4 regions of the Streptomyces sp. AM 2-1-1 genome follow, and region 4 is predicted to be linked to each of the others. Evidence: riboswitches for the same ligand, from Rfam matches in the RefSeq annotation. Region 4 holds a riboswitch; each other region holds the start of a gene.

Region 1 (7,063 bases), 2.1 Mb from region 4:
GTCGCCTGCGCCCTCGGCATCGAACAGCTGGCCCTGCGGAGCGGGCCGCGCGGTGGCGGTCCGGTCACCGTCCTGCGGACGGGGATGGGACCCCGGGCGGCCGAGACCGCGCTGGGGCGCGCGCTGGCCCGGGAGGAGATGCGCGGCGCCGCCGTCATCGCCTCCGGGTTCTGCGCAGGCCTCGCGCCCGGCATGCACCCGGGTGATCTCGTGGTCGCCGGGGAGACCCGGTCCGCCGAGGGGAGAACCGCCTGTGACGGTGTTCCCCTGCTGGTCGACGCCGTCTCCCGGCTCTTTCCCGGCCGGACCGTGCACACCGGCCCCCTGACCGGCTCCGACCACGTCGTGAGGGGCGCCGAACGGGCGGCCCTCGCCAGGACCGGGGCCATCGCCGTGGACATGGAGTCCGCGGCGACCCTCTGTACCGCTCTGCGTCACGGCCACCGCCCGGTTGCGGCCGTACGGGTGGTCGTGGACGCTCCAGAGCATGAGCTCGTCCGGGTTGCCACGGTACGCGGTGGAATATCAGCTTTCCGCGTTCTTCGTGCCGTCCTGCCTGCCTTTCATGAATGGCACCGTTCTTTGTTGCTCCCCCGGAGGTGAGCCAGATGGTCATGCCGCTCCGCCAAACCATCAAGGTGGCGACGTACCTTGTCGAACAGAAGATCCGCAAGCGTGAGAAGTTCCCGCTGATCGTCGAGCTGGAACCCCTGTTCGCCTGCAATCTCGCCTGCGAAGGCTGCGGGAAGATTCAGCACCCCGCCGGAGTGCTCAAGCAGCGCATGCCGGTGGCCCAGGCCGTCGGGGCTGTGCTCGAGTCGGGTGCGCCGATGGTGTCCATCGCCGGTGGCGAGCCGTTGATGCACCCTCAGATCGACGAGATCGTGCGTCAGTTGGTGGAGAGGAAGAAGTACGTCTTCCTCTGCACCAACGCCATGCTGCTGCGCAAGAAGATGGACAAGTTCACCCCCTCGCGGTACTTCGCCTTCGCGGTCCACATCGACGGGCTGCGCGAGCGGCACGACGAGTCCGTCGCCAAGGAAGGCGTGTTCGACGAGGCGGTGGCGGCGATCAAGGAGGCCAAGAGACGGGGCTTCCGGGTCACCACCAACTCCACCTTCTTCAACACCGACACCCCCCAGACCATCATCGAGGTGCTCGACTACCTCAACGACGACCTGAAGGTCGACGAAATGATGATCTCGCCCGCGTACGCCTACGAGAAGGCACCGGACCAGGAGCACTTCCTCGGTGTCGAGCAGACCCGTGAGCTCTTCAAGAAGTCCTTCGCGGGCGGCAACCGGGCGCGCTGGCGCCTCAACCACTCGCCGCTCTTCCTCGACTTCCTGGAGGGCAAGGCGGACTTCTCCTGCACCGCTTGGGCCATCCCGAACTACTCCCTCTTCGGCTGGCAGCGCCCCTGCTACCTGATGAGCGACGGGTACGTCCCCACGTACCGGCAGCTCATCGAGGAGACCGACTGGGACAAGTACGGCCGGGGCAAGGACCCGCGCTGCGCCAACTGCATGGCGCACTGCGGCTACGAACCCACCGCCGTGCTCGCCACCATGGGCTCGCTCAAGGAATCGCTGCGCGCAGCCCGGGAGACGGTCACCGGCAACCGGTAGATCCGGGGAGGGCGGTCGTGGCCGGGCACCTGGGCCGCGACCGCCCTCCGTCACCAGAGAGGGGGCACCGACATGACCTTGCTGGAGTCCATCGGGGGACCCGGGGACCTCGCGCCGCTGAGCGCACCGCAACCGACCGAACTCGCCTCGGACATCGAGTCTTTCCCCGTGCAGGCGATCTCCCGCAGCGGCGGCCGCCTCGGTCCCGACCTCGGCGTGGTCGAACTCGCCGTCGCCCTGCACCGGGTCTTCGACTCGCCGCGCGACCGCATCCTGTGGGACACAGGTCACCAGAGCTGCGCGCACCAGCTCCTCACCGGCCGCCAGGACTTCTCCCCCCTGCGCGCCAGGGGCGGCGGCCTGTCGGGCCACCCCTGCCGTGCGGAGTCCGCGCACGACGTGATCGAGAACTCGCCCGCCTCCACGGCCCACGGCTGGGCGGACGGCCCAGCCAAGGCGAACGACGTGCTGGGCAGGGACGACCACGTCGTCGCGGTCACCGGTGACGGCGCCCTCACCGGCGGCATCGCCCGGGAGGCGCTGAACAACATCGCCCCCGGGGACCGGCGGGTCGCCGTGGTCGAGGACAACTGCCGTACCGGAGGCGACGGCCGGGCGGTCGGGCAGGCGCTGCGGGACGCGGGGGCGGACGTACCCTTGCGGACCTTCGGGATTCCCGGGGAATTCCTCGCCCACGCCAAGCGCGGCGAGGTACTGGCGGACATCGGGCTGACCCCCGTGGAGATCGCGGGCGGGATCGGCGCGGCCCTGACCGGGCGGTCCGGAGTGGGTGGCGCGGCGGCCGGGAGCTTCGGGGAACGAGGACGAGTGGCGCGCGGAAAGAAGAAGGAGACGAGCGGCGAATGAAGGACGACAGGGAAGGCGGCGCCGCGGGCGCCGGCAAAGGATTCGACCTCACCACGCTGCTCGCGGAGCGCGGCGCGGAGCGGTACGACCTGCACACGCGCCATCTCAACCACCAACTGCCGCGCATGCTGCACACCATCGGCTTCGACAAGGTCTACGAACGGGCCGAGGGCGCGTACTTCTGGGACGAGGAGGGCAACGACTACCTCGACATGCTCGCCGGATTCGGCGTGATGGGCCTCGGCCGCCACCACCCGGTCGTCCGCAAGGCGCTGCACGACGTGCTCGACGCCTCCCTCGCCGACCTCACCCGCTTCGACTGCCAGCCGCTGCCGGGCCTCCTCGCCGAGAAGCTCCTCACCCACAGCCCCCATCTCGACCGCGTCTTCTTCGGCAACAGCGGCACCGAGGCCGTCGAGACGGCGCTCAAGTTCGCCCGCTACGCCACCGGAAAACCGCGCATCCTCTACTGCACCCACGCCTTCCACGGCCTGACCACCGGCTCGCTCTCGGTCAACGGCGAGGACGGCTTCCGCGACGGCTTCGCGCCGCTGCTCCCGGACACCGCCATCGCCCTCGGCGACCTCGACGCGCTGCGCCGCGAACTCGAACGGGGCGACGTGGCGGCGCTGGTCGTCGAACCCATCCAGGGCAAGGGGGTGCACGCCTCCCCGCCCGGCTTCCTGCGCGAGGCCCAGGACCTCCTGCACCGCCGCAAGGCGCTCCTGATCGCCGACGAGGTGCAGACCGGCCTCGGGCGTACCGGCGACTTCTACGCCTACCAGCACGAGGAGGGCGTCGAGCCCGATCTGGTTTGCGTGGCCAAGGCGCTCTCCGGCGGCTACGTGCCGGTGGGGGCGACGCTCGGCAAGGACTGGATCTTCAAGAAGGTGTACTCCTCCATGGACCGGGTGCTGGTCCACTCCGCGAGCTTCGGATCGAACGCCCAGGCGATGGCGGCGGGGCTCGCCGTCCTCTCGGTCATGGAGGACGAGGAGACCGTCGCCCACGCCCGGCGTACCGGCGACCTGCTGCGGACACGGCTCGGCGCGCTGGTCGACCGGTACGAGCTGCTCCACGAGGTGCGTGGGCGCGGGCTGATGATCGGCATCGAGTTCGGGAGGCCCTCGTCGATCAAGCTGCGCGGGCGGTGGACGATGCTGCAAGCCGCGCGGAAAGGGCTCTTCGCCCAGATGGTTGTCGTACCGTTGCTGCAGAAGCACCGGATCCTCACCCAGGTGTCCGGCGACCACCTCGAGGTGATCAAGCTGATCCCTCCCCTGATCATCGGCGAGCCCGAGGTCGACCGCTTCGTGACCGCCTTCGAGTCGGTGATGGACGACGCCCACGGCGGGGGCGGCTTGATGTGGGACTTCGGGCGGACCCTGGTGAAGCAGGCGGTTGCGGGCCGGTGACCCATGGAGACCGCTGGACCACCTCGGAGCGGTTTGCCTCTGAGGCAAGAAATTTGCCTCAGAGGAAAGTCGGTGGCGCAATGGAGACATGAATCCTCCCGACGGAGGGGTGGCCGACGACCTCCCCGGCGTCGCTCCCCGCCTGCGCGAACTGCGCCGGAGCCGCAGCCTCACCCTGGAGGCCGCCGCACAGCGGGCCGGACTCTCCCCGGCCCACCTCTCCCGGCTCGAGACGGGGAACCGGCAACCCTCGCTGCCGGTGCTCCTCGGTCTCGCCAGGATCTACGGCACGACCGTCTCCGAACTCCTCGGCGAGATCCCCCCGGAGCGCGACGCCATCGTGCGCGGCGGCCGCTTCGACGGACCGGAGGCGGACGGCTGGATGTACCGCCGGGCCGGCGGCCCGGGCCGCGCCATGCAGGCTCTGCGGGTACGCGTCCCCTACGGCGCCCAGGGCGACCTGGTGCGCGTCCACCCGGGGGAGGAGTGGCTCTGCGTTCTCGAAGGGCGGCTCCGGCTCAGCCTCGGTGAATCCGCGCACGAACTCGGGCCGGGCGACAGCGCCCACTTCGACTCGCTCACCCCGCACCGGATCGCCGCTGCCGGCCCGGAGGGCGCCGAGCTGATCTTCGTGCACACCCTGTTGCAGAGCCCCGCCGCCGAGCTGTGCCTCGGCGACGGGACCCGTCGGCGCTGACCGCGCCCGGCGCCCACGCCTCGCCATCACCTCCGACGCCCGGACCCCGGGCGTCCGGCAGAGAGGACCGTCATGTACGACTCGGAGCACTACGACCCGCTGACCCCCCGGCCGACCGGTGAGGTCCGCGACACCCACGAACGGAAGATGCCGCGCGGGGTGGTCATCCGGCTCATCGCCTACCTGGTGGCCGGACACGTCGTCGCGGCCTTCCTGTACATCCTCTTCGCCGTGGCCGGAGGCAATCAGTAGCCGGACCGGTCTCCCGACGGGTACGGACGTGCGGGTGCGGACTGATCCAGCAGTCGCTCGCGCAGCCGCTCCCGGGTCTCGCCGGAGAGCCCCAGCCCGTCCGCGAAGTACCGATCGGTGGTGCCCCAGTTCTCCTCGATGGTGGCGAAGGCGGCGTCGAGGTAGTCGATGTGCGCCCCGAAGAGCGGGTTGAGCAGGCTCATCACCTCGGTGGAGACGACCGGGTCGGCGCTGTCGCCGCGCCGCAGCCGGTACCGGCGGTGGGCGTCGTTCGACTTGAGGTAGTCCGCCGCGATCGCGTCGCGCTCCACCCCGACCGCGAGCAGCGTCACCGCTATCGTCAGGCCCGCCCGGTCCTTGCCGGCGGCACAGTGCATGAGCGCCGGCACGCTGTCCCGCGCCAGTGCGTGCAGCACGCGGCTGTGCTCGGTCGTGCGGTCGGTGATGATCGAGCGGTACGAGGCGAGCATCCGCTCCTTCCCCTTGCCGTCGGCGAGCAGCGAGCGCAGCTGCGCGATGTCGCCCTCGCGCACCAGACGCCAGAATCCGGCCCCGTCGGCCGGGTCCGAGAGCGGGATGCGGACGTTGCGCACGCCCGCCAGCTCCACGTCGAAGCCGTCGAGCTTCTGATCGGCCGCGTTGCGGAAGTCGAAGACCGTGTGCAGGCCGAGCCGGCCGAGGAAGACGGCGTCCTCGGCGGTGGCGGCGGCGAGGTGACCGCTGCGGAAGAGCCTCCCGTGTCGTACGCGCCGCCCATCGGTGGTGGGCAGCCCGCCCACGTCCCGGAAGTTGCGGACCCCGCTCAGCTCGGGTTCGGCCGGCGAGAACTGCGGCACCTGCGTCACAGCGGCTCCTGAGTGCTCCAGCGCGCCGGCGCTGCTCGCCGACGTCGGCTCGTCGCGACCCTACGACATCCGTTCCCGGAGCCGGTGTGCCGACGGTGGGTCCGGACGGCTGCGTGACCCCCTTCAGGGCCGCGTGCGACATGTCCGTATTGTAGTTGTTTAACCCAACATCACCCGTTTATAAGGGAGATGGCGGGTGATCTCGTGAGCGGGATCATATCGGTGACGGTGCGTGGCCGTGAGGCCGGGGGGACGTCCGGCCGTCACGCGGAAATTCAAGATCGCGAATCCACGGAGGGTGACGGGAAAACGGGGCCGATATCAGCGCACGGATTCCGTTCCGGTTGCCACGGCTTGTTCCGTCCGACCCGGCTCGATTACGTTCACCCTCAATCCGGACGGACCGCCTAATCCTGCCGCCGCCCGGAATTCGAACTCACCTATGCGTGGCAGGAGCGGGGGACCCAGGTAAGCCGCCGACCGGAGTTGTTCCGGACGGCTCGGGGTGAAGTCGCGTTCAGCGCGACCGGGCATCTCCAGCCCGAACCCGACAGCTCACCTCGTAGGCGCCGGAGAGGAATTCCCCATGCCCATCCCGGGTAACCACCGTCGTAAGAAGTCCGGCCCGATCGCTCGCGGCGTCCTCGCCGCAGGAGCCGGCGGCGCTGTTCTCGCCCTGCCGCTCCTCGGCGCCACGGGTGCCCACGCCGCCGAGCGGACGGCCCCCGCCGCCGCCCAGTCCGCGCCGGCCGCCCAGCAGTCCGCCACGACCTACCGGGTCGTCTCCGGCGACTACCTGGCGAAGATAGCCGCCCAACACAAGATCAAGGGCGGCTGGGAGAAGCTCTACCAGGACAACCGCGAGGTCGTGGGCGACAACCCGAGCCTGATCCTGCCGGGCATGAAGCTGACGCTCGGCGCCCACGCGTCCACCTCCTCCCCGGCCGCCTCCGCCGCGAAGGCCGAGACGGAGACCGGGGCGAAGACGGCGACCACGACCGGGACGAAGGCCGCCCCGGCGACCACGACGGAGTCCGCCGCGCCGGCCACCAAGGCCGCCGACAGCAACAGCTCCGGCTGGGTCACCCCGATCGCCAACGCGACCGTCACCACCCAGTACCACGCCTCCGGCTCCATGTGGTCCAGCGGCTACCACACCGGCTCCGACTTCAGCGCCGCCACCGGCACCGTCATCCGTGCCGTCGGCCCGGGCACCGTCGTCTCCGCCGGTTACGACGGCGCCTACGGCAACGAGGTCATCATCAAGCACGCCGACGGCATGTACTCCCAGTACGCGCACCAGTCGCAGCTGATGGTCTCGGTCGGCCAGACCGTCACCGGCGGCCAGCAGATCGGTCT
Region 2 (7,063 bases), 1.0 Mb from region 4:
CCCCGTCCAGCTCTCCCGCAGCTGGGAGCCGATGGCGATCACCGGCGAGACTCCGGTCGTGCTCCCCGAGATGGGTCCGCACGCCGGGATCGGTGTCGTCGAGCGGATGCGGTCGATCGGCGTGCTCGTCGAACGGGCCGTCGAGATCCCGCGCCCCGCCCGCGCGACGCAGGAGCAGGCGAATCTCCTCGGTATCAGCATCGGCGGCCTGATCACCGAAGTGGAGCGCACCTTCTACGACGTCGACGGCCGCCCGGTCGAGACCGCCGACATCGTCGTGCCGGACGTGCGGTGGGAGATCGCGTACGAGTTCGCCGTCCAGCGACGGGAGTAGGGGCGCGAAAGCACCGGCTCCCCTGCGACGGGGAGCGGGGCTGTGACAGGGCTCGGATCCGCACCCGGCCGGGGTCGGCGTGGCGCCGTACCGTCCGGACGCGACGGCGCCTCCGTCCTGTCTGCCGGATGGCAGGACGGGGGCGCCGGTGGTGGCGGGAGGGGACCGGAGCCGGGCCGGCCGGCTCAGGCGCCGGTCGGGGCCTTGGTGCCGGCGGTCCCGGCGCCGTCCGCGGCCCCACTGGCCTCGGCGGCCTCGGCCGTCTCGGGGGCGGCCTCCCCGGCCTCGGGGGCGGTCGTCGGCCGAGGCGCGTCGGCCGGCGCGGTGGCGGGTGCGGCGGCGGTTGCGGCTGCCGCCCGGGCCGCCGACGCGGCCTTGCTCTGGTAGACCATCAGCCCGATGAACCCGGCGAGGAAGCCGCTGATCAGGCCGGATATCGCGTTGTTCAGGGCGTTGGTGCCCTCGCCGTCCGGCATGCCGATGACGAAGTAGACCACCAGCGCGCTCATCAGGGCCCCGGCGAGGCCCCCGATGATCGCGCTCCCCGCCGAGGTACGTACCCGGGCCCCCAGCGACGGCTCCGACGGGGTGGAAGGGGCGGGAGTGAGCGGCGCGGTCATGGTGGAGTCCTCCGGGGGCGGGCTGCGGTGCGGGACCGGGGGCGCGTGGCCGACACCGGGGCAGGGCGAATCCGCCACCTCGGGGGCACATGTCCTCACGGGCAGCCCGCCGGTACCGGGGGATGCAGCCATATCCTTGGCCAGAAGAGGACGCCTGGCAACTACCTGACGTAAAAACAGCGTTGCATCAGTGGCTGCGATGTTTTGCCCCGAACTGCGCCTCGCCCCCCGTGGGATGACGTGCCCTCGCCGGAAGGCGAACCCGATCGGTGTGCTGCGGCGGGTGGTTGTGGTTCGTTCGGCCACGCTCTCGGCCGCATCCTCGGGCCCGCGCCCGGCCGCCCCGTGGTCGTCGCTTCATGCCGTCCGCGCGCCCGGCCGGCGCACGTGAGGGCGACGGCCGGCCGGGCCTGTCGGTCCGGGGAGGCGCCGGTCGTACGCCGGGTGGTCAGGAGCTCGTCCGGGATGCCGTACAGTTGTGTTCATCGACGCGGGGTGGAGCAGCTCGGTAGCTCGCTGGGCTCATAACCCAGAGGTCGCAGGTTCAAATCCTGTCCCCGCTACTGAAGGCCCGGGCCCGGCACGCACAGCGTGCCGGGCCCGAGTCGTTTCCCCGGACGCGTGGGGCCGCCCGTTCGCTCGGCGGCGCGTTCTCGCTCCTCCGACGGGACGGCGTAACGATCTGCCGCGCCAGGCATGAACCGGTCCCTCCGGGAAATTATTCGCACGCCCGGACGGTCGACGCCGTGTCGGCGAACGCGTGGGCGAGCCGGGGGTGAGGATCGGGGTGAACGCTCCGGTGCTTCCGTACGCGGTGCGCCGGCGCACGCGGCGCGGAGAGCACCCGTCCGGCCGAGTGGGTGGGCGTACTCCGGCGGTGGGGCGCTCGGCGGTGAGCCACACGCTCCCCCCAATGGACGACGGTGAGTCGCCGCTCGGCGCGGCTCGGGGCGGTCCGGGCGGGGCGCGGTAGGTTCCGCTGCCGTGGCGGGACAGGGCAGGAGAAGCGCACAGGTGGGGAAACGGCAGTACGAACGTGGCGGAGCCGCCGGGGATGTGAGTGCGCGGCGGTTCGTGCGGGTTCTGCCTGCCCTGCTCGTCGTGGGCGGGCTCGTCTTCGACATCGCCTCACCGCCCCGGTTCACCGCGGTGCCGCTCTTCGTCGCCGCTCCGCTGATCGCCGCGCCGTTCGCCTCCCGGGCCGGCACCGTCCGGGTCGGGGTGGTCTCGCTCGCCGCCGTCATCGCGATGCGGGTGTACGTGGGCACCCTCGGCGACATCGTGCCGATCATCGAGACGCTCACCGTGCTCACCGCGGCGGTGCTGGCGCTCGTCATCAACGGGGTCGTACGGCGCGGCAACGAACAACTCGCCTCCGCCCGGATCATCGCGGAGACCGCCATGCGCGCGGTGCTGCCCGTGCCGGCCGACCGGATCGGCGGCCTGCACGTCGCCGCACGGTACGAGGCGGCGCAGGCGGACGAGTACGTCGGCGGAGACCTCTTCGCCGTCGCCGACACCCCGTACGGCGTGCGGCTCGTCCTGGGCGACGTGCGCGGCAAGGGACTCGACGCGGTCGAGGCGGTGGCGGTGATCATCGGGGCGTTCCGGGAGGCCGCCGAGCAGGAACGGTCACTGGAGGGGGTGGCGCAGCGGCTGGAGCGCGCGCTCGCCCGGGACGCGGCGCGGCGCGGAGGGCTGGACCCGGTGGAGGGTTTCGTCACCGCGGTGCTCGCCGAGATCCCGCCCGGCTCCGCGACCGTACGGATCGTCAACCGGGGCCACCCCGAACCCCTGCTGCTGCACCCGGCGGGCGCGCTGGACGTGCTGCGGCCCCGTACGCCCGCGCTGCCGCTCGGCATGGCGCTGGGGGTCTGGCCGGACCAGGCGGACGAGTGGGACCTCCCCCCGGGCGCGACACTGCTGGCCTACACGGACGGGCTCTCCGAAGCGCGGGACAGGGCGGGCGTGTTCTACGACCCGGCGGAGCGGCTGCGCGGCCGGATCTTCCCCGGGCCCGAGGAACTGCTCTCGGCGCTCACCGACGACGTCCGGCTGCACACCGGTGGCCGCTCGACGGACGACCTCGCGCTGCTCGCGGTCGCCCGGCCGGCGGAGGACCAGCCGGAGCGCAGGACCACCGTGCCGATCGTGGGCCGGGGCAACGGCTGACGCCGTGACGTGGGCGTGGACACCGGTGGGGACAAGGGGCCCGGCCCGGGGTGGTTCCGTGCACCTCGGGAGGATCAGGGACGGGGCGACGGACCGTAGCGGGGTGGTGCCGCTCGATAACATATGACGCACCGTCAGAAAATCCGGGTTGCGGGACTGGGTCGCAAGTCGCCCCGATGGGGGCTGATATGCCCAGGTAAATGCCGTCCCTCAGTGGGGATGATCAAGGGGAACGGCTTGGAATCGAAGCCGTGTGTCTATTAACGTTCGATAACGCAGCGCGGTCGTCCCAGCCGTCGTCCCAGACGGCGCCGTGCGCGAGCGCCGAATTCCGCAAGGGAACCGGGGAACCACTACTTGGGGTGAATCGGACACCTGTGTCTCGTGAGAGACGTCAGGCGCCCGTAGGAGACCTTCCTGCTCCGAACCCGTCAGCTAACCCGGTAGGCGAGAAGGAAGGAAAGGAGTGCGCCCACGTGGCGTCCAATCAGCCTGCCCCCGAGGCCCCGTCACCCTTCATTCCCCGCGACGGCTCCGGTGCCCCCGGGGACGCCGGCGCGGCGTGGGAGGGGGAATGGAACCCCACCGAGGACTCCCTCCGGCCCGTGCGCGGCCGACACCGGGTGGCCAAGCAGCGGGGTCTCGCGCGTAGCTCCACCGTCCTCGGCGTCGGTGTCCTCGCGGCCGTCGGCGCGGGAGGCATGGCCACCGCGCAGAGCAAACCGCCGGTCTCCCTCTCTCTTCCCGATTCGCTCACGGACAATCTTCCGGACGCCAAGTCCCTTCCCGGGCTGGGCGCTCTGATCACCGCGGTCGGGTCCGGCGGCTCCGACGCCCACGCCGCCCCCGTACCCGTGGCGGCGGCCGCGCCGTTCACCACGGCCGGGCTCACCGCCGAGGAGACCCAGCAGGGGGCCACCGACGCGGGCGAGGCACTGCGCGCCCGCATCCTCCAGCAGGCCGAGCAGCAGCAGTCAGCCGCCGACGCGGACGCGAAGGCGGCCGAGGAGGCGGCGGCCGCCGCCAAGGCCGAGGCCGAGGCGAAGAAGCAGCGGGACGACGCCACGGCCAAGGCCGCGGCGGAGAAGAAGGCGGCCGAGGAGGCCGCAGCACAGAAAGCCGAAGCGGAGAGACTCGCCAAGCTCGCCGCCAGTTACGCGGTCCCCACCTCCTCGTACACGATCACCTCCACCTTCGGGCAGGCCGGCACGATGTGGGCCTCCGGGCAGCACACCGGCCTCGACTTCGCCGCCCCGACCGGCACCCCGGTCAAGGCCGTGCACGGCGGCACCGTCAAGTCGGCGGGCTGGTCGGGTTCGTACGGGTACCGCACGGTCCTGGAGCTCGCCGACGGTACGGAGATCTGGTACTGCCACCAGTCCTCCATGGACGTCGTCGTCGGCCAGCAGGTCTCCACGGGCGACACCATCGGCCGTGTCGGAGCCACCGGCAACGTCACCGGGCCGCACCTCCACCTCGAAGTCCACACCCCCGACGGCACCAGCATCGACCCGATGGCCTGGCTGACCGGCAAGGGCCTCACGATCTGACACCCCGGGGCGGGCGCCGTCGGGGCGCCCGCACCCGTCCGCGGGGGCGCCGGCCCCGGGCCCCCGGCCGCAGGCCCGGCCGACCGCCGCACTCCGCGGTCCACCCGGACCCCGGCAGCCCCGACGCTCCCCCCGGCGTCAGGGCTGCCGGTCTTCCCCCGCCGGTCGCCGCCGGGGCCCGCGCCCGCGCGGACCGCCCGGACGTCACCCGTACGCACGACCGGGAACCGGAATAGGGGCTCCCGTCCACGGGGTTGCACCCCCTATGACTTCTTCTCTCCGCACGCTCGGCACGTCAGGTCTCCGGGTCTTCCCGCTCGCCCTCGGCGGCAACGTCTTCGGCTGGACCGCCGACGAGGCCCAGTCCTTCGCGGTCCTCGACGCCTACGCGGCGGCCGGCGGCAACTTCGTCGACACGGCCGACGCCTACTCGTCCTGGGCCCCCGGCAACCAGGGCGGCGAGTCGGAGACCCTCATCGGAAAGTGGCTCAGGGCCCGCGGCAACCGCGCGGACGTCGTCGTCGCCACGAAGGTCGGTGCCCACCCCGAGTACCGGGGTCTCGCCCCCGCCACCGTCAAGGGCGCCGTGGAGGAGTCCCTGCGGCGGCTCGGTACCGACCACATCGACCTCTACTACACGCACTTCGACGACGAGAGCGTGCCGGTGGAGGAGATCATCACCGCCCTCGACCAGTTGGTGAAGGAGGGCAAGGTCCGCGAGATCGGTGCCTCCAACATCAGCCCCGCCCGTCTGCGGGCCTCGCTCGACTTCTCCGAGCGCGAAGGGCTCGCCCGGTACGTCGCCCTCCAGCCGCAGTACAACCTGGTCTCCCGCGACACCTACGAGGGTCCGGCGCAGGACCTCAGCGCCGAGGCCGGCCTCGGCGCCGTCCCGTACTCCGCGCTGGCCTCGGGCTTCCTCACCGGCAAGTACCGGCCCGGCGCGCGCGTGGAGAGTGCCCGCGCCGAGAAGGCCGGGGCGTACCTGGAGTCCGAGCGGGGCCAGAAGGTGCTGAGCGCGCTCGACGCCGTCGCCGAAGCGCGGGGCACCAAGATCGCCACCGTCGCGCTGGCCTGGCTGGCGTCCCGCCCGACGGTCGTGGCGCCGATCGCCTCGGCCCGTACGCCGGAGCAGCTGCCCGAGCTCCTCGCGGTCGCGGACCTGGTGCTCAGTGACGAGGAGGCGGACCGGCTCACCGCCGCCTCCGCCTGAGCGGTCCGAGCGGCCGCTGCCGGAGACACGGGTCCGGGGTCACTGCGGAGGGTGCAGGTAGGGGTTGTGACCGTCGTACCGCTGGTGCGGAGGCGGCTCCTGCGGCGCCGGTGCGTGGGCCGGCCGCCCGTCGCCGTACGGGGCCGTCGTCCCGGTTCCGTAGGGGGACAAGGGCGGCCGGGCGCCGGGCGGGACGGCCCAGGGCTGCGGCGGGCGGGGCGCGTGGGCTCGGTGTACCGCGTGTGACGCGTGGGCTCCGTAGCCGTACGGTGCGGCCGCGGGGCGGCGGACGACGGGGCGGTGGACACTGCGGGCCGCGTGGGTCAGGGCGGGGGCCGCGATGTTCCGGCGCTCCCAGAGGTGGTGCAGCAACTCCTGCTCGCGGGCCGCGAAGTCGGCGCCCACCGTGCCGCGCCGGGCGTCCCGGCGCAGTGCGGCGAGGGAGGTCGCGAACGACTCGTACTCGGCGACCGCACGGGCCGCCGCCCGCCCCCTGGCCCGGTCCGCGCCGCCGTGCCAGTGCCGCGCCAGGTCGCGGGCCATCCCCCGCGCGCGCATCGAGGCGAGCGCGAGCGGTTCGGCCGGGGTGAGCCAGCCCGCCACCGCGTACGCCGGGAACTCGGCGGCGAGCGTCCGCAGCTCCCGCTGCCGCGACCAGAGGGCCAGCCAGGTCAGCAGCCCGAACGCGGGCATCATGACGACGCCGTAGACCAGGTAGAAGCCGTACGGTCCGAGGACCGCCGAGCCGTTCCACAGCGCGTGCATGCTCATCGCGAGCACCAGACCCAGCAGCGGAAGCACGACCCGGCGGACCCGCCGCCGGCGGCCGGTGGCGGCGAACCCGAATCCGATGCCCGTCAGGACGGTGAACACCGGGTGCGCGAAGGGCGACAGGACGATCCGCACGAAGAAGGTGCCGACCGTCAGGGACGCGATGCCCACCGTCCCCAACTGCCGGTCCTCACCGAACGCGTTGCCGAGGTAGAGGATGTTCTCGGTGAACGCGAAGCCGGTCGCGGTGAAGCCCGCCACCACGATCCCGTCGACGATTCCGCTGAACTCGCGCCTGCGGAACAGGAAGATCATCAGCACGGCGGCGCCCTTGGCGCTCTCCTCGACGATCGGGGCGACGACGGTCGCCCCCAGCGTGTCGGCCCCGGTGGGGTCCGCCGTG
Region 3 (7,063 bases), 1.1 Mb from region 4:
ATCGCGGCTGCGACTCCTTCACAGATTCTGTCGGGCAACCTGAGGTTCTGACGCGGACCATTGTGGACCGCCCCGCCGACAGCGCCGACCTCGACCCGTCCCAGCGCCCTGCCCGGGGCCGCCGGAGCGCCCGCCCCCGGGGCCTTCGCAGGGCGATCGACGCCCCGGCCCACCCCCGGTGCGCACGCGCCGGCACCACGCGTCAACATCAGTCGTCGACAACAACCCCACAACACCGAAGGAACGGGAACTTCGCCAGGTCCCCGCGCGCTTGCTTACAGTGGCAGGTCTGGCAGAAAGTCCAGTACCGCGATCGAAGGGACGTACATGCCCATGGGTCACACGGCCACCGCACAGGCCGGCTCCGGCGGCCTGACAGCGACCGAGCACCGTCTGGCCAATGGCCTGCGCGTGGTGCTCTCCGAGGACCACCTGACCCCGGTCGCCGCTGTCTGCCTCTGGTACGACGTCGGCTCCCGCCACGAAGTGGCGGGGCGCACGGGTCTCGCGCACCTCTTCGAGCACCTGATGTTCCAGGGCTCGGGGCAGGTCAAGGGGAACGGCCACTTCGAGCTCGTCCAGGGCGCGGGCGGTTCGCTCAACGGCACCACGAGCTTCGAGCGCACCAACTACTTCGAGACGATGCCGACCCACCAGCTGGAGCTCGCCCTCTGGCTGGAAGCCGACCGCATGGGCTCCCTCCTCGACGCGCTCGACGAGGAGTCCATGGAGAACCAGCGGGACGTCGTCAAGAACGAGCGCCGCCAGCGGTACGACAACGTCCCGTACGGCACCGCGTTCGAACGCCTCACCGCCCTCGCCTACCCGGAGGGCCATCCGTACCACCACACCCCGATCGGCTCCATGGCGGACCTGGACGCGGCGACGCTGGAGGACGCCCGGGCGTTCTTCCGTACGTACTACGCGCCCAACAACGCGGTGCTCTCCGTCGTCGGCGACATCGACCCCGAGCAGACGCTCGCCTGGATCGAGAAGTACTTCGGCTCCATCCCGTCCCACGACGGCAAGCAGCCCCCCCGCGACGGCACCCTCCCCGGGACCATCGGCGGGCAGCTGCGCGAGGAGGTGCGCGAGGAGGTCCCGGCCCGCGCGCTGATGGCGGCCTACCGCCTGCCGCACGACGGCACCCGCGAGGCGGACGCCGCCGACCTGGCCCTGACCGTCCTGGGCGGCGGCGAATCGTCCAGGCTCCACAACCGCCTGGTACGCCGTGACCGCACGGCGGTGGCCGCCGGGTTCGGGCTGCTGCGGCTGGCCGGCGCGCCCTCGCTGGGCTGGCTGGACGTCAAGACGTCCGGCGGCGTGGAGGTCGAGCGCATCGAGACCGCGGTCGACGAGGAGCTCGCGCGGTTCGCCGCCGAGGGCCCCACGCCGGAGGAAATGGAACGCGCGCAGGCCCAGTTGGAGCGCGAGTGGCTGGACCGCCTCGGCACGGTCGCCGGCCGCGCGGACGAACTCTGCCGCTTCGCCGTGCTGTTCGGCGACCCGCAGCTCGCGCTGACGGCCGTCCAGCGGGTCCTGGAGGTCACCGCCGACGAGGTCCGGGAGATCGCCGCCGCCACGCTGCGCCCCGACAACCGGGCCGTGCTCGTCTACGAGCCCGTCGAACCGGCTGAAGCCGACGCAGACGCCGGTAGCGAGGACGGCGTGGACGCCGACGCCCACGAGGAGGCCGGCAAGTGAGCGACGCCGCCGTGACTGGAGTAGCCATGGACTTCCACCCGCAGCCGACCCCGGGTACCGCCCGCCCCTGGGCCTTCCCGGCCCCCGAACGCGGCACCCTGCCCAACGGGCTGACCGTGCTCCGCAGCCACCGCCCCGGCCAGCAGGTCGTCGCCGTCGAGATCCACCTCGAAGCGCCGCTCGACGCCGAGCCCGAAGGGCTCGACGGTGTCGCCACCATCATGGCGCGGGCCCTCTCCGAGGGGACCGACAAGCACAGCGCGGAGGAGTTCGCCGCCGAGCTGGAGCGGTGCGGTGCCACGCTCGACGCGCACGCCGACCATCCCGGTGTGCGGGTCTCCCTGGAGGTCCCGGCCTCCCGGCTGGCCAAGGCGCTCGGGCTGGTGGCCGAAGCGCTGCGGGCCCCCGCCTTCGCCGACAGCGAGATCGAACGCCTGGTGGGCAACCGCCTCGACGAGATCCCGCACGAGCAGGCCAACCCCGCGCGCCGCGCCGCCAAGCAGCTCTCCAAGGAGCTGTTCCCGGCCACGGCCCGCATGTCACGCCCGCGCCTGGGCACCGAGGAGACCGTGCGGCGGATCGACACCGCCGCCGTGCGCGCCTTCTACGACGCCCACGTCCGCCCCGCCACGGCGGTCGCGGTCATCGTCGGCGACCTCACCGGCATCGACCTGGACGCCCTGCTCGCCGACACCCTCGGCGACTGGTCGGGCAACGCGGGCACCCCCCGCCCGGTGGCCCCGATCACCGCCGACGACACCGGCCGCGTGGTCATCGTGAACCGTCCGGGCGCCGTGCAGACGCAGCTGCTCATCGGCCGCATCGGCGCCGACCGGCACGACAGCGTCTGGCCGGCGCAGGTCCTCGGCACGTACTGCCTGGGCGGCACGCTCACCTCCCGGCTCGACAAGGTGCTGCGCGAGGAGAAGGGCTACACCTACGGCGTGCGCGCCTTCGCCCAGGTGCTCCGCTCCACCGCCGGTGGTCCGGACTCCGGCCCGGCCGGTGCGGCGATGCTGGCCATCAGCGGCTCGGTGGACACCGAGTCCACCGGCCCCGCCCTCGACGACCTCTGGAAGGTCCTGCGGACCCTCGCGGCGGACGGGTTGACCGACGCCGAGCGCGAGACGGCCGTGCAAAACCTCGTGGGGGTCGCCCCGCTCAAGTTCGAGACGGCGGCCTCCGTCGCGGCGACCCTGGCCGACCAAGTCGAGCAGCAGCTGCCCGACGACTTCCAGGCCCACCTGTACGCGCGACTCGCCGAGACCGGCACGGTCGAGGCGACCGCCGCCGTGGTCAGCGCGTTCCCGGTCGACCGACTGGTGACGGTCCTGGTGGGCGACGCGGCGCAGATCGCCGAGCCGGTCCGCGCGCTGAACATCGGCGACGTGACGGTCGTCAACGGCTGACCGGTCGTCAACGGCGGTCCGGGCAGCTCCCGGACGTACGGCGCGGCCCCGGCGGGAGCGATCTCGCCGGGGCCGCGCCGTATGTCCGCTTTGATGGGAAGATCCACGTCTGCCCTGTGGGATGTATGACAAAACCCCTTGTCCGTTTGGTGATCGAAAGCGCCTCGGCCTAGCGTCGATCCGGCTGTCCGTCGACCGTGCACCGCAATCGTGGTGCCGGACAGTCATCGCCGAGTCCCCGTCCGGCGCGAGCCTGGGGAGCCGGGGACCCGTGATGTCCCTGGGGTGAATCGGGTGCACCGCGTCTCGTGAGAGGTGCGAGCGCCCGTAGGAGACCTTCCTGCTCCGAACCCGTCAGCTAACCCGGTAGGCGAGAAGGAAGGAAAGGATCCGCTCCTCCATGGCGTTCACCCGTGCCACCGGGACGCATCGCGCCCCGGGCCGTCTGACGCGTACCACCGCCCGGTTCGCCGGCGTCGCGGCGCTCGCCGCCGCCGGCGTCGTCGGTTCGACGGCCGCTCCCGCCCTCGCAGCCGACACCGCCGCTTCCTCCGCGGACACCGCGACCTCCTCGGCCGAGACGACCGGACTCGTCCGGGCCGTGTCGCTCGGTGACTCCGTCGCCGCCCGGATCGCCGACCAGGCGGCCGCCCAGCAGCGTCACGCCGACGCCGTGGAAGCCCGTGCGCGGGCGAGGGCCGAAGCCGCCGCACGGGTCAGGGCGGCCCACGAGGAGAAGGCGCGAGCCGCCCGGGCCGCCGAGCGCACCCGCCTGAACTCCTTCCACCTGCCCGTCGCGGGCTCGTACGTCAGCACCGGCTACCAGTCGAGCGGTTCCCTCTGGTCCTCCGGCAGCCACTCGGGCATCGACTTCCACGCCGCCGTCGGCACCCCCGTCCTCGCCGTCGGGGCCGGTACGGTCGTCGAGGCCGGCTGGGGCGGTTCGTACGGCAACAACATCGTGCTGCGGATGGCGGACGGTACGTACACCCAGTACGGCCACCTCTCCTCCCTCGGCGTCTTCGCCGGGCAGCGCGTCTCCTCCGGGGAACGGATCGGCCTCGCCGGCGCCACCGGCAACGCCACCGGCCCCCATCTGCACTTCGAGGCCCGGACCGGGCCGGAGTACGGCTCCGACATGGACCCGGTGGCGTACCTGCGGGCGCGCGGCCTCACCGTGTGACGAGCGTCCCGCCAGGAACGACGGGACGGCCCCGGCCGGACACCGCCCAGCGGTGTCGTCGGCCGCGCCACCCGACGCGGCGGGCCGAACCTGCCGAAGCCCCGGCCCCGTGCCGGGGCTTCGGCATACCGCCCGAAACCCCACCGGCCACCGACTCCTTCGGCAAAAGATATGTGTGAATTCCGGTACGCCATCGGAAATTCACGCAGATTGCAATAGAGTCACGGTGCAGGCTTCGATCGGCCGCGATTCGCGGGGATCAATGCGGAGGTTCGGACATGCGTATTCCCGCGCACTCGGTATGCACGGCAATCCGTGACGACATCGTCTCGGGTGTCTACGAACGCGGCAGCCGCCTCACCGAGGAGCTCCTGGCCCGGCGCTACGGCGTGTCCCGGGTGCCGGTGCGTGAGGCGTTGCGAACCCTGGAGTCCGAGGGCTTCGTGGTGACCCGCAGACACGCCGGGGCATGCGTCGCCGAGCCGACGGAGCAGGAGGCCGCGGACCTCCTGGAGGTGAAGCTGCTGCTGGAGCCGCTGGGCGCGGCCCGGGCCGCGCAGCGGCGCACCGAGGCGCACCTCAAGGTCCTGCGCGGGCTGGTCAAACTGGGACAGGAGCGGGCACGCCGGGGCGAGGGGGAGGACCTGCGCTCCCTCGGCGGCTGGTTCCACGAGACGCTCGCGCAGGCATCCGGCAGTCCCGGTCTCATCGCGCTGCTGACCCAGCTCCGGCACAAGATCGCGTGGATGTACGCGGTCGACCAGCCGGTCCGCCCGGTCGAGTCCTGGGCCGAGCACGGCGCTCTCGTGGACGCGGTGGCGCGGGGCGACGCGGAGCGGGCCCGCGGTCTGGCCGCGCAGCACGCGGAACGCTCGCTGGCCGCCCACCGGTTGCGGCGTCCGGCGCGTGCGGTGAAGCAGACCCGGGTGAGTACTTCGCAACATCCCGTAAACACCTCGGGTGTCCGGCATTAACAAAGCCGCCGTATACAAAGAGGAGAGCGAATTCCCGGGGAGTTTCTCCCGCCGCCCGAATTCCTCCGCCCGCGGCTGCCCGGTGAAATGACGGAGCCGCTCCGTCCCTGAGGAGCGGCGCGGCCCGGTCGTGCGCGGAATTCGGGCGCACTGCCCGACGGCTATGGGAAGTCAGACCGTTTCCGGGAGTTCGTCGAGCCCTTCGGAGACCAGCTTCGCCAGACGGTCCAGTGCGGCGTCCGCACCGTCCGCCTCGGAGGCGAGGACGATCTCCTCGCCGCCCTGTGCGCCCAGCCCGAGGACCGCGAGCATGGACGCGGCGTTGACCGGACTGCCGTCGGCCTTGGCGATGGTCACCGGGACTCCGGAGGCCGTGGTGGCGCGGACGAAGATGGAAGCGGGGCGGGCGTGCAGGCCTTCGGCCCATCCGACGTTGACACGGCGCTCAACCATGGTTCTGCCCTTCGTGAATCTGCGATGTCCTGACCGGTGATCGATTTGTCTAGACCATTGTGTCACGGGGTGCGGACCGGCCCACCTCCCGCCGACGGACGCCGGCCGGTGGGTTTCCCAGCCTGCCCCCGCACCGAATCCGCCGCTACCCGTGTCCAGCCGGGCAGGGGTGGCGCACGACACGGGTCATGGCGGATCCGCTCCGTCCGTACTCTCCGATCCCCGTCCCCGATCTCCGTTCCCGCCCGGCGCGCACCCGCCCCACCGCGCGGGCCCGCCGTACGCTTTCCGCATGCACCCCACGCCGGAACAGAGTCCGCATCACGCGTACCCCGACCACTGGGAAGCAGACGTGGTGCTGCGGGACGGCGGCACCGCGCGGATCAGGCCCATCACCCCGGACGACGCCGGACGGCTGGTCAGCTTCTTCGAACAGGTCTCCGACGAGTCGAAGTACTACCGCTTCTTCGCCCCGTACCCCCGGCTCTCCGACCGCGACGTGCACCGCTTCACCCACCACGACTACGTCGACCGGGTGGGCCTGGCCGTCACCGTGGGAGGCGAGTTCATCGCCACCGTCCGCTTCGACCGGATCGACGAGAGGGGCCGGCCCGCCTCCGCGCCCGCCGACGAGGCGGAGGTCGCCTTCCTCGTCCAGGACGCCCACCAGGGCCGCGGCGTCGCTTCCGTGCTGCTCGAACACATCGCCGCGGTCGCCCGGGAACGGGGCATCCGGCGGTTCGCCGCCGAGGTGCTCCCCGCCAACACGAAGATGATCAAGGTCTTCCGGGACGCCGGCTACACCCAGCAGCGCAGCTTCGAGGACGGCTCGGTCCACCTCACGCTCGACATCGAACCGACCGCCGCGTCCCTCGCCGTGCAGCGCGCCCGTGAACAGCGCGCCGAGGCGCGTTCCGTCCAGCGACTCCTGGCCCCCGCCTCGGTGGCCGTCGTCGGCACCGGCCGCGCCCCGGGCGGAGTGGGGCGGACCGTGCTCCGCAACCTCTCGAACTCCGGCTTCACCGGACGCCTGTACGCCGTCAACCATGCCTACGCCCCCGACCAGGGCACCGTCGACGGCGTCCCCGCGCACCGATCGGTGGGGGAGATCGGCGCACCGGTCGACCTCGCGGTCATCGCCGTCCCCGCCGCACGGGTCCCCGACGCCGTAGCGGACTGCGGGGAACACGGAGTGCGGGGCCTGGTCGTCCTCACCGCCGACTACGCCGAGCGGGGGGAACAGGGCCGTGAGCGCCAGCGCGCGCTCCTGCGCCAGGCGCGCTCCTACGGCATGCGGCTCATCGGCCCGAACGCCTTCGGCCTCATCAACACCTCGGCCG
Region 4 (7,063 bases):
CGCCCGCCTCGAAGCGTCGCTGGAAGCGGGGGAGGAGGAGCTGCTCGCGACCGGCATCGAGGAGCTGCTCCGTTTCGACGGCCCCGTGGAACTCGCCACCTGGCGGTACGCCACCGAGCCGCTGACCCTGGGCGGCGAGGGGATCGCGGCCGGCGACCCCGTCCTCGTCGTGCTCGCCGCGGCCGACCGGGATCCCGCGCGCTTCGCGGACCCCGACACGCTCGACCTCGCACGGCGTGACAATCCGCACCTCGGTTACGGCCACGGCATCCACTACTGCGTGGGAGCGCCGCTCGCCCGGCTGGAGGGACGGACCGCCCTCGCCACCCTGCTGAGGCGCCTTCCTGACCTGCGGCTCGCGGGAGAAATGGCCGATTTGCGGTGGCGCGGAGGGCTCATCATGCGTGGACTGCGCACCCTTCCGGTCGAGTTCACACCGGGTCGGACGCTCGATGAAAGTGACGCTCCGTCAACTCTGTGATGTTGATGTGATCCGCGAGGCATCGACTTGTGACACGCGTTCGAACCCCGCTAGGTTCACGGTTCGACGCATCAGTTCACCCGTCAGTCACACGGAAGGCACTCCCATGGGCTCCGCGAACGGCAGACACCGCCGCCCTCGCCAGGCACCCGCCATCGTCGTCGCAGCCGGCGTGACAGGCTCCGCCCTGGCGATTCCGCTCCTCGCCGCGACCGGCGCCGGTGCCGCGGACGCGACCACCTGGGACAAGGTCGCCGAATGCGAGAGCGGCGGCGCATGGAGCGCCGACTTCGGCAACGGCTACTACGGCGGACTGCAGTTCTCCGAGGAGACCTGGGCCGCCTACGGCGGTACCGACTACGCGCAGCGCGCGGACCTCGCCAGCCGTACGCAGCAGATAGCCGTGGCGGAGAAGGTCCTCGACGCCAAGGGCCCGCAGGCGTGGCCCGGGTGCGCGGTGATCGGCGGGCTCGCTCCCGCCGGCTCCCTCATCGGGGTGGACCCGGGCTCCACCTCCGCCGCGGACGCGGGCGCCTCGGCCGGCACGATCCCGGACGCGGACGGTGCCCCCGGCGCCGCCAGGTCGACGGACTCCGCCGGCTCCTCGGGCACCTCGGGTTCCTTCGACGGCTCGGCGGCGGGCTCCACGACCGGTTCCACCGCCACACCGGGCTCCGACGCCTCCGCCACCCCCTCGCCGACCGGCTCGGCCACGCCGGGCGCCACCGCGCCGGGGAAGAGCGGGAAGCACGCCGCCGCGGACGGCGCGACGGCCGGTGCGGCCGACGCCGCGACCGGCGACTCCACGACGGGCGGCAAGCACCGCGGTACGCCCGATGCGGGCGAGGCCGCCGCGGACACCTCGCGCGACTCCGGCCGGCACGCCTCGCGCGGTGCCACCGACGCGCGCGACGACGCGACGCTCGCCGCGGACGGGACCTACACCGTCCGGTCCGGGGACAACCTCTCGGCGATCGCCGACACGCAGAACCTCGCCGAGGGCTGGACCGATCTGTACGCGGCCAACGAGGACGTGATCGGCTCGAACCCCGATCTGATCCTGCCCGGCCAGGAGCTGGACCTGAGCGCGACGCCGGCCCCCGCCACCCCGGGCGCCACCGCCGGTGCGACGGACGCCGCGTCAGGGACGACGGGGGCCGCCGACGGTACGGCGGAGGCCACGTCCGGGGTCGCGGAGGCCGCTCCCACCAAGTGATCCAATCCGGGAAAACCCCCCAAATGGGTGGGTAGTTAAGGGGCCTATGTCCACTTTTGAGAAAGTGAGACATGGGTCTCTTCGCTGTTCGGGCGCGTCGCGGTCGCGGCACTTCGCGAACGTCCGCCGTGACCTGCGGAAACGGTTATTCGGACATGGCCAGTAAGGTCTGATTATCCGATATGTCCATCATTGAATGTCGGGGTTGCCTGTGTTTACGGTCAGAACCGCTCGCACCGCGGGCCCCGTCGATCGTCACGCCGAATCCTGCCGTCGGTCGAAGGGAACAGACGCGTAAAGCGCCGTAGGCAGGAGCGGGGGACCCAGGTAAGCCGCCGGTATCGGACGGCCCGTCGCGAACGACGGGCAGGCCGGGACCGGCTAGGGGTGAAGCGACACGCAAGGACGTGTCGCCGGGCAACTCATTGGCCCGAACCCGACAGCTCACCTCGTAGGCGTCGGTGAGGAGACGTTCCATGCTGCTGTCCAACGGTAAGCACCGCCGCTCGTCCAAGGCCGTCCGTATGGCCACGCTCGCCGGCGTCGCCGGTGCCGCCATCGCCCTCCCGCTGATGGGCGCCACCAACGCCTCCGCCGCCTCCGTCGCCACCTGGGACGCCGTCGCCCAGTGCGAGTCCGGTGGCAACTGGTCCATCAACACCGGCAACGGCTACTACGGTGGCCTGCAGTTCTCCCAGTCGAGCTGGGCCGCCGCCGGTGGCACCAAGTACGCCCCCCGCGCCGACCTGGCCACCAAGGAGCAGCAGATCGCCACCGCCGAGGTGCTGCTGGACCTCCAGGGCCCGGGCGCCTGGGGTTGCGCCGGTGCCGGCAACCTGACCAACGACGGTGTGGACCCGGGCGTCAGCACCGGTTCCTCCTCGACCGCCGAGACCCCCAAGAGCACCGACACCTCGACGAGCACCGGCTCCAGCCAGAGCAGCGGTTCCGCCGCCCCGCAGTCGGACCGCGCCTCGGAGTCGCAGACGGCCTCCCGCAGCGAGGACCGCCCGGCCGCGTCCGAGAAGTCCGAGACCGTCACCACGCCGACCGGCGGCAAGGTCGAGAAGGGCGACGGCGAGTACAAGGTCGTCACCGGCGACACCCTCAGCACGATCGCCCAGAAGCAGAGCGTCAAGGGTGGCTGGCAGAAGCTCTTCAAGCTGAACCACGACATCGTCGACGACGCCGACCTCATCTTCCCGGGTCAGCAGCTCCACCTGAAGTAAGCACGAACCTCTCCTCCCGGAACCGGGGTGTCCGGCGGCACCCCCTTCCACTCCCTGGCCCGGCGCGCACTCCCCCCGCACGCCGGGCCAGGGCCTTTTCCCGCACGGAGCGGCCGCCCGCCGACGGGTGCGGACATGGGCGCGGAGGAGGCGGCACGGCGGGAGGGGAGGAACGCGGGAGAACGGGGACGGAGGCCCGGCGGCGGCCCACGTCGCCCGCCGTACCGCGAACTGCCGGGCGCCGTACCGCTCGCTGTTATGTTCCGTACGGAAACAATGTGTAGGCTCGTCGTGTCACTGGACGGTCGGCCGACCGATCTCCTGTGTCCGGTTAGGCTCTAGGCAGTGTCCGGCGGATCATGGCCGGGGTCACGAAGTCCGGCAACGGAACCTCGCGGCGTTGCCGAAACGTCCGCATCGCTCCGAGATGAGGACGCTCCGGCGCCTCGCGACGCACCGCGCCGGACGCCGCGTCCTGACCGACCCTGATCCGGACACTGCCTAGTCGCAAGGCTCCAGAGCCCGCACAGTCAGCGTCACATTCCAGAAGGAGATGCTCGTGCCGTCCATCGACGTCGTCGTAGCCCGGGAAATCCTCGACTCGCGGGGCAACCCCACGGTCGAGGTCGAAGTTGGTCTCGATGACGGCAGCACGGGCCGTGCTGCCGTTCCGTCCGGCGCCTCCACCGGCGCGTTCGAAGCCGTCGAGCTTCGCGACGGCGACCTGAACCGCTACCAGGGCAAGGGTGTCGAGAAGGCCGTCCTCGCCGTCATCGAGCAGATCGGCCCGGAGCTCGTCGGCTACGACGCCACCGAGCAGCGCCTGATCGACCAGGCGATGCTGGACCTGGACGCCACGGAGAACAAGGGCTCGCTCGGCGCCAACGCCATCCTCGGCGTCTCGCTGGCCGTGGCCCACGCCGCGTCCGAGGCCTCCGACCTCCCGCTCTTCCGCTACCTCGGCGGCCCGAACGCGCACCTGCTGCCCGTTCCGATGATGAACATCCTGAACGGCGGGTCGCACGCCGACTCCAACGTCGACATCCAGGAGTTTATGATCGCCCCGATCGGCGCGGAGTCCTTCTCCGAAGCCGTCCGCTGGGGCTCGGAGGTCTACCACACGCTGAAGAAGGTCCTGAAGTCCAAGGGCCTCTCCACCGGCCTCGGTGACGAGGGCGGCTTCGCCCCGAACCTGGACTCCAACCGTGCCGCTCTCGACCTCATCGTCGAGGCCATCAAGGAGGCCGGCTTCGTCCCCGGCCGCGACGTCGCCCTCGCGATCGACGCCGCCGCGTCCGAGTTCTACAAGGACGGCAAGTACGAGTTCGAGGGCAAGTCCCTCTCGGCCGCCGAAATGACCGAGTACTACGAGGAGATCGTCTCCGCGTACCCGATCGTCTCCCTCGAGGACCCGCTGTTCGAGGACGACTGGGCCGGCTGGAAGATCATCACCGAGAAGATCGGCGCCAAGGTGCAGATCGTCGGGGACGACCTCTTCGTGACCAACCCCGAGCGCCTCGCCCGCGGCATCGAGGAGGGCTCGGCCAACGCCCTGCTCGTCAAGGTCAACCAGATCGGTTCGCTGACCGAGGCCCTCGACGCCGTCGAGCTGGCGCAGCGCAACGGCCTCAAGTGCATGATGTCGCACCGTTCCGGCGAGACCGAGGACACCACCATCGCCGACCTCGCGGTCGCGGTGAACTGCGGTCAGATCAAGTCCGGCGCCCCGGCCCGCTCGGACCGCGTCGCCAAGTACAACCAGCTGCTGCGCATCGAGGAGATCCTCGACGACGCCGCCGTGTACGCCGGCCGCTCGGCCTTCCCCCGCTTCAAGGGCTGATCCCGGGCCCGTACGGAAATGTCCCGCGGAATGCCGTTCCGCGGGACACCCTCCGAGGGCCCGGTCCACCAGCCTCCGTCCGTCCCCGCACTCGGTCCCGTACCGTGTGCGGGGACGGACGTGCGTGACGGGGAGGCGTGAACATGGCCGTGAAGGACCGCGACCGGTTCTCGACCGCGACGAGACTGCGGTTGCTGGGCGAGCAGACGGCGGCCCGCGTCTACCGCTCCCAGAACCGCCGCCAGGCCCACCGCTCCCGCCTCACCGGCCGGGCCGCGTTCCTGGCACTGATCGTCTGCACCTTGATCGTGGCGCTCGCCTACCCCATGCGTCAGTACGTCTCCCAGCGCGAGGAGATCGCCGACCAGCAGCGGATGCTGTCGGACGCGGGGGAGCGCGCCGAGGAGTTGCGGGACGAGAAGGCCCGCCTCCAGGACGACGCCTACATCCGGCGCCTCGCCCGCGAGCACCTGCACTACGTGCTCCCCGGCGAGACCGGCTACACCGTGGTCGACCCCGACGCGGCCGGCGACGACCGGGGCGAGCCCGGCGCGGGCGGCCGGCCCTGGCACTCCAACCTCTGGGACGGCGTGGACAGCGCGGACGGCTCCCGCACGTCCGGCGAGTCCGCCGGCTCCGACGGCGACTGAGGCGCGACCTCCGGGGCCAGGCACACTGGTCCGAGCGGCACCGCGCCCCGGCGCCCCGCCGGACCCGCAGCAGCACCGCACCCCCAGCACCACCTGGCAGCAGCACCACCTCGCAGCAGTTCGCAGCGGTACCTTCGAGCAGAACCAAGGCAGGCATGGACACGCCCCCTCCGCAGACCGAATCCACTCCGCCCACCGACGCGGACATCGCCGCGTTCGAGCAGCAGCTCGGACGGCCGCCGCGCGGGCTGCGCGCCATCGCGCACCGCTGCCCCTGCGGCAATCCGGACGTGGTGGAGACCCAGCCCCGTCTGGAGGACGGCACGCCGTTCCCCACGACGTTCTACCTGACGTGCCCGCGCGCCGCCTCCGCGATCGGCACGCTGGAGGCGAACGGCGTCATGAGGGAGATGACCGACCGTCTGGGCAGCGACCCGGAGCTGGCCGCCGCCTACCGCGCCGCGCACGAGGACTACCTCGCCCGCCGCGACGCCATCGAGGTCCTGGAGGGCTTCCCGAGCGCCGGCGGCATGCCGGACCGGGTCAAGTGCCTGCACGTCCTGGTCGGCCACTCGCTGGCCGCCGGCCCCGGCGTGAACCCGCTCGGCGACGAGGCCATCGCCCTGCTCCCCGAGTGGTGGGCGAAGGGTCCCTGCGTCACGCCGTGCGCAGCCGGGAAGCCGGCCGGGGGGCCCGCGTGAGCGCGACCGGCACGACCGCGACCCGGGTCGCGGCCATCGACTGCGGCACCAACTCCATCCGGCTGCTCGTGGCCGACGTCGACCCCGCCACCGGCAGCTTCACCGAGCTGGACCGGCGGATGCGGATCGTCCGCCTCGGCCAGGGAGTCGACCGCACCGGCCGTCTCGCGCCCGAGGCGCTGGAGCGTACGTTCGCCGCCTGCCGCGAGTACGCCGGAGTGATCGGGGAACTCGGCGCCCGGACCGTCCGCTTCGTCGCCACCTCCGCCTCCCGCGACGCCGAGAACAGCGCCGACTTCGTCCGGGGCGTCCACGAGATCCTGGGCGTCGAGCCCGAGGTGATCACCGGCGACCAGGAAGCCCAGCTCTCCTTCGACGGGGCCACCACCGAACTCCACCGCGACAGCGGCCACGGCCTCGCCTCCCCGTACCTGGTGGTCGACATCGGCGGCGGCTCCACCGAGTTCGTCCTCGGCGACGAGACGGTCCGCGCGGCCCGCTCGGTCGACATCGGCTGCGTACGGATGACGGAGCGCCACCTCGTCCAGGACGGGGCGAGGATCGACCCGCCGACCGAGGCGCGGATCGCCGCGATCCGCGCCGACGTCGAGGCCGCCCTCGACCTCGCCGCCGAGACCGTCCCGCTCACCGAGGCCGCCACCCTCGTCGGCCTCGCCGGCACGGTCACCACGATCGCCGCCATCGCGCTGGACCTCCAGGAGTACGACTCCGAGGCCATCCACCACTCCCGGATCTCCCTCGCCCGCGTGGAGCGGATCACCACCAGCCTGCTCGCCTCCACCCACGCCGACCGCGCCGCGATCCCCTCGATGCACCCCGGCCGGGTCGACGTGATCGCCTCGGGCGCCCTGATCCTCCAGGCGCTGATGCGCCGCACGGGCGCCCAGGAGATCGTGGTCAGCGAGCACGACATCCTGGACGGGAT

What was found. A riboswitch is a leader RNA that binds a small molecule or an ion and turns the genes downstream of it on or off. The one in region 4 is predicted to bind cyclic di-AMP.
Positions count from the first base shown of each region.
Region 1: it holds a riboswitch for cyclic di-AMP, as region 4 does, so the genes downstream of both, PZB77_RS02945 (LysM peptidoglycan-binding domain-containing M23 family metallopeptidase) here and PZB77_RS11785 (transglycosylase family protein) in region 4, are expected to answer to the same signal.
Region 2: it holds a riboswitch for cyclic di-AMP, as region 4 does, so the genes downstream of both, PZB77_RS16695 (M23 family metallopeptidase) here and PZB77_RS11785 (transglycosylase family protein) in region 4, are expected to answer to the same signal.
Region 3: it holds a riboswitch for cyclic di-AMP, as region 4 does, so the genes downstream of both, PZB77_RS06975 (M23 family metallopeptidase) here and PZB77_RS11785 (transglycosylase family protein) in region 4, are expected to answer to the same signal.

Region 1 is NZ_CP119147.1:702,856-709,918, reverse strand. Features, by position in the region: gene PZB77_RS02980 (1-hydroxy-2-methyl-2-butenyl 4-diphosphate reductase) at 1-603, shown strand, start outside; gene hpnH (adenosyl-hopene transferase HpnH) at 609-1,628, shown strand; partial or broken gene PZB77_RS02970 (1-deoxy-D-xylulose-5-phosphate synthase N-terminal domain-containing protein) at 1,701-2,369, shown strand; gene PZB77_RS02965 (aspartate aminotransferase family protein) at 2,492-3,910, shown strand; gene PZB77_RS02960 (XRE family transcriptional regulator) at 3,999-4,607, shown strand; gene PZB77_RS02955 (DUF6126 family protein) at 4,680-4,859, shown strand; gene PZB77_RS02950 (tyrosine-protein phosphatase) at 4,853-5,704, opposite strand; cyclic di-AMP (ydaO/yuaA leader) riboswitch at 6,132-6,286, shown strand; gene PZB77_RS02945 (LysM peptidoglycan-binding domain-containing M23 family metallopeptidase) at 6,291-7,063, shown strand, end outside.
Region 2 is NZ_CP119147.1:3,833,272-3,840,334, forward strand. Features, by position in the region: gene PZB77_RS16675 (GntR family transcriptional regulator) at 1-334, shown strand, start outside; gene PZB77_RS16680 (hypothetical protein) at 520-954, opposite strand; tRNA gene PZB77_RS16685 (tRNA-Met) at 1,444-1,517, shown strand; gene PZB77_RS16690 (PP2C family protein-serine/threonine phosphatase) at 1,969-3,126, shown strand; cyclic di-AMP (ydaO/yuaA leader) riboswitch at 3,439-3,591, shown strand; gene PZB77_RS16695 (M23 family metallopeptidase) at 3,603-4,676, shown strand; gene PZB77_RS16700 (aldo/keto reductase) at 4,942-5,889, shown strand; gene PZB77_RS16705 (PrsW family glutamic-type intramembrane protease) at 5,929-7,063, opposite strand, start outside.
Region 3 is NZ_CP119147.1:1,652,616-1,659,678, reverse strand. Features, by position in the region: gene PZB77_RS06990 (DNA topoisomerase IV subunit A) at 1-2, opposite strand, end outside; gene PZB77_RS06985 (pitrilysin family protein) at 328-1,704, shown strand; gene PZB77_RS06980 (pitrilysin family protein) at 1,731-3,113, shown strand; cyclic di-AMP (ydaO/yuaA leader) riboswitch at 3,332-3,501, shown strand; gene PZB77_RS06975 (M23 family metallopeptidase) at 3,514-4,296, shown strand; gene PZB77_RS06970 (GntR family transcriptional regulator) at 4,575-5,270, shown strand; gene PZB77_RS06965 (HPr family phosphocarrier protein) at 5,442-5,723, opposite strand; gene PZB77_RS06960 (bifunctional GNAT family N-acetyltransferase/acetate--CoA ligase family protein) at 6,016-7,063, shown strand, end outside.
Region 4 is NZ_CP119147.1:2,788,272-2,795,334, reverse strand. Features, by position in the region: gene PZB77_RS11795 (cytochrome P450) at 1-481, shown strand, start outside; gene PZB77_RS11790 (transglycosylase family protein) at 588-1,697, shown strand; cyclic di-AMP (ydaO/yuaA leader) riboswitch at 1,988-2,170, shown strand; gene PZB77_RS11785 (transglycosylase family protein) at 2,174-2,926, shown strand; gene eno (phosphopyruvate hydratase) at 3,480-4,766, shown strand; gene PZB77_RS11775 (septum formation initiator family protein) at 4,910-5,416, shown strand; gene PZB77_RS11770 (DUF501 domain-containing protein) at 5,572-6,117, shown strand; gene PZB77_RS11765 (Ppx/GppA phosphatase family protein) at 6,114-7,063, shown strand, end outside.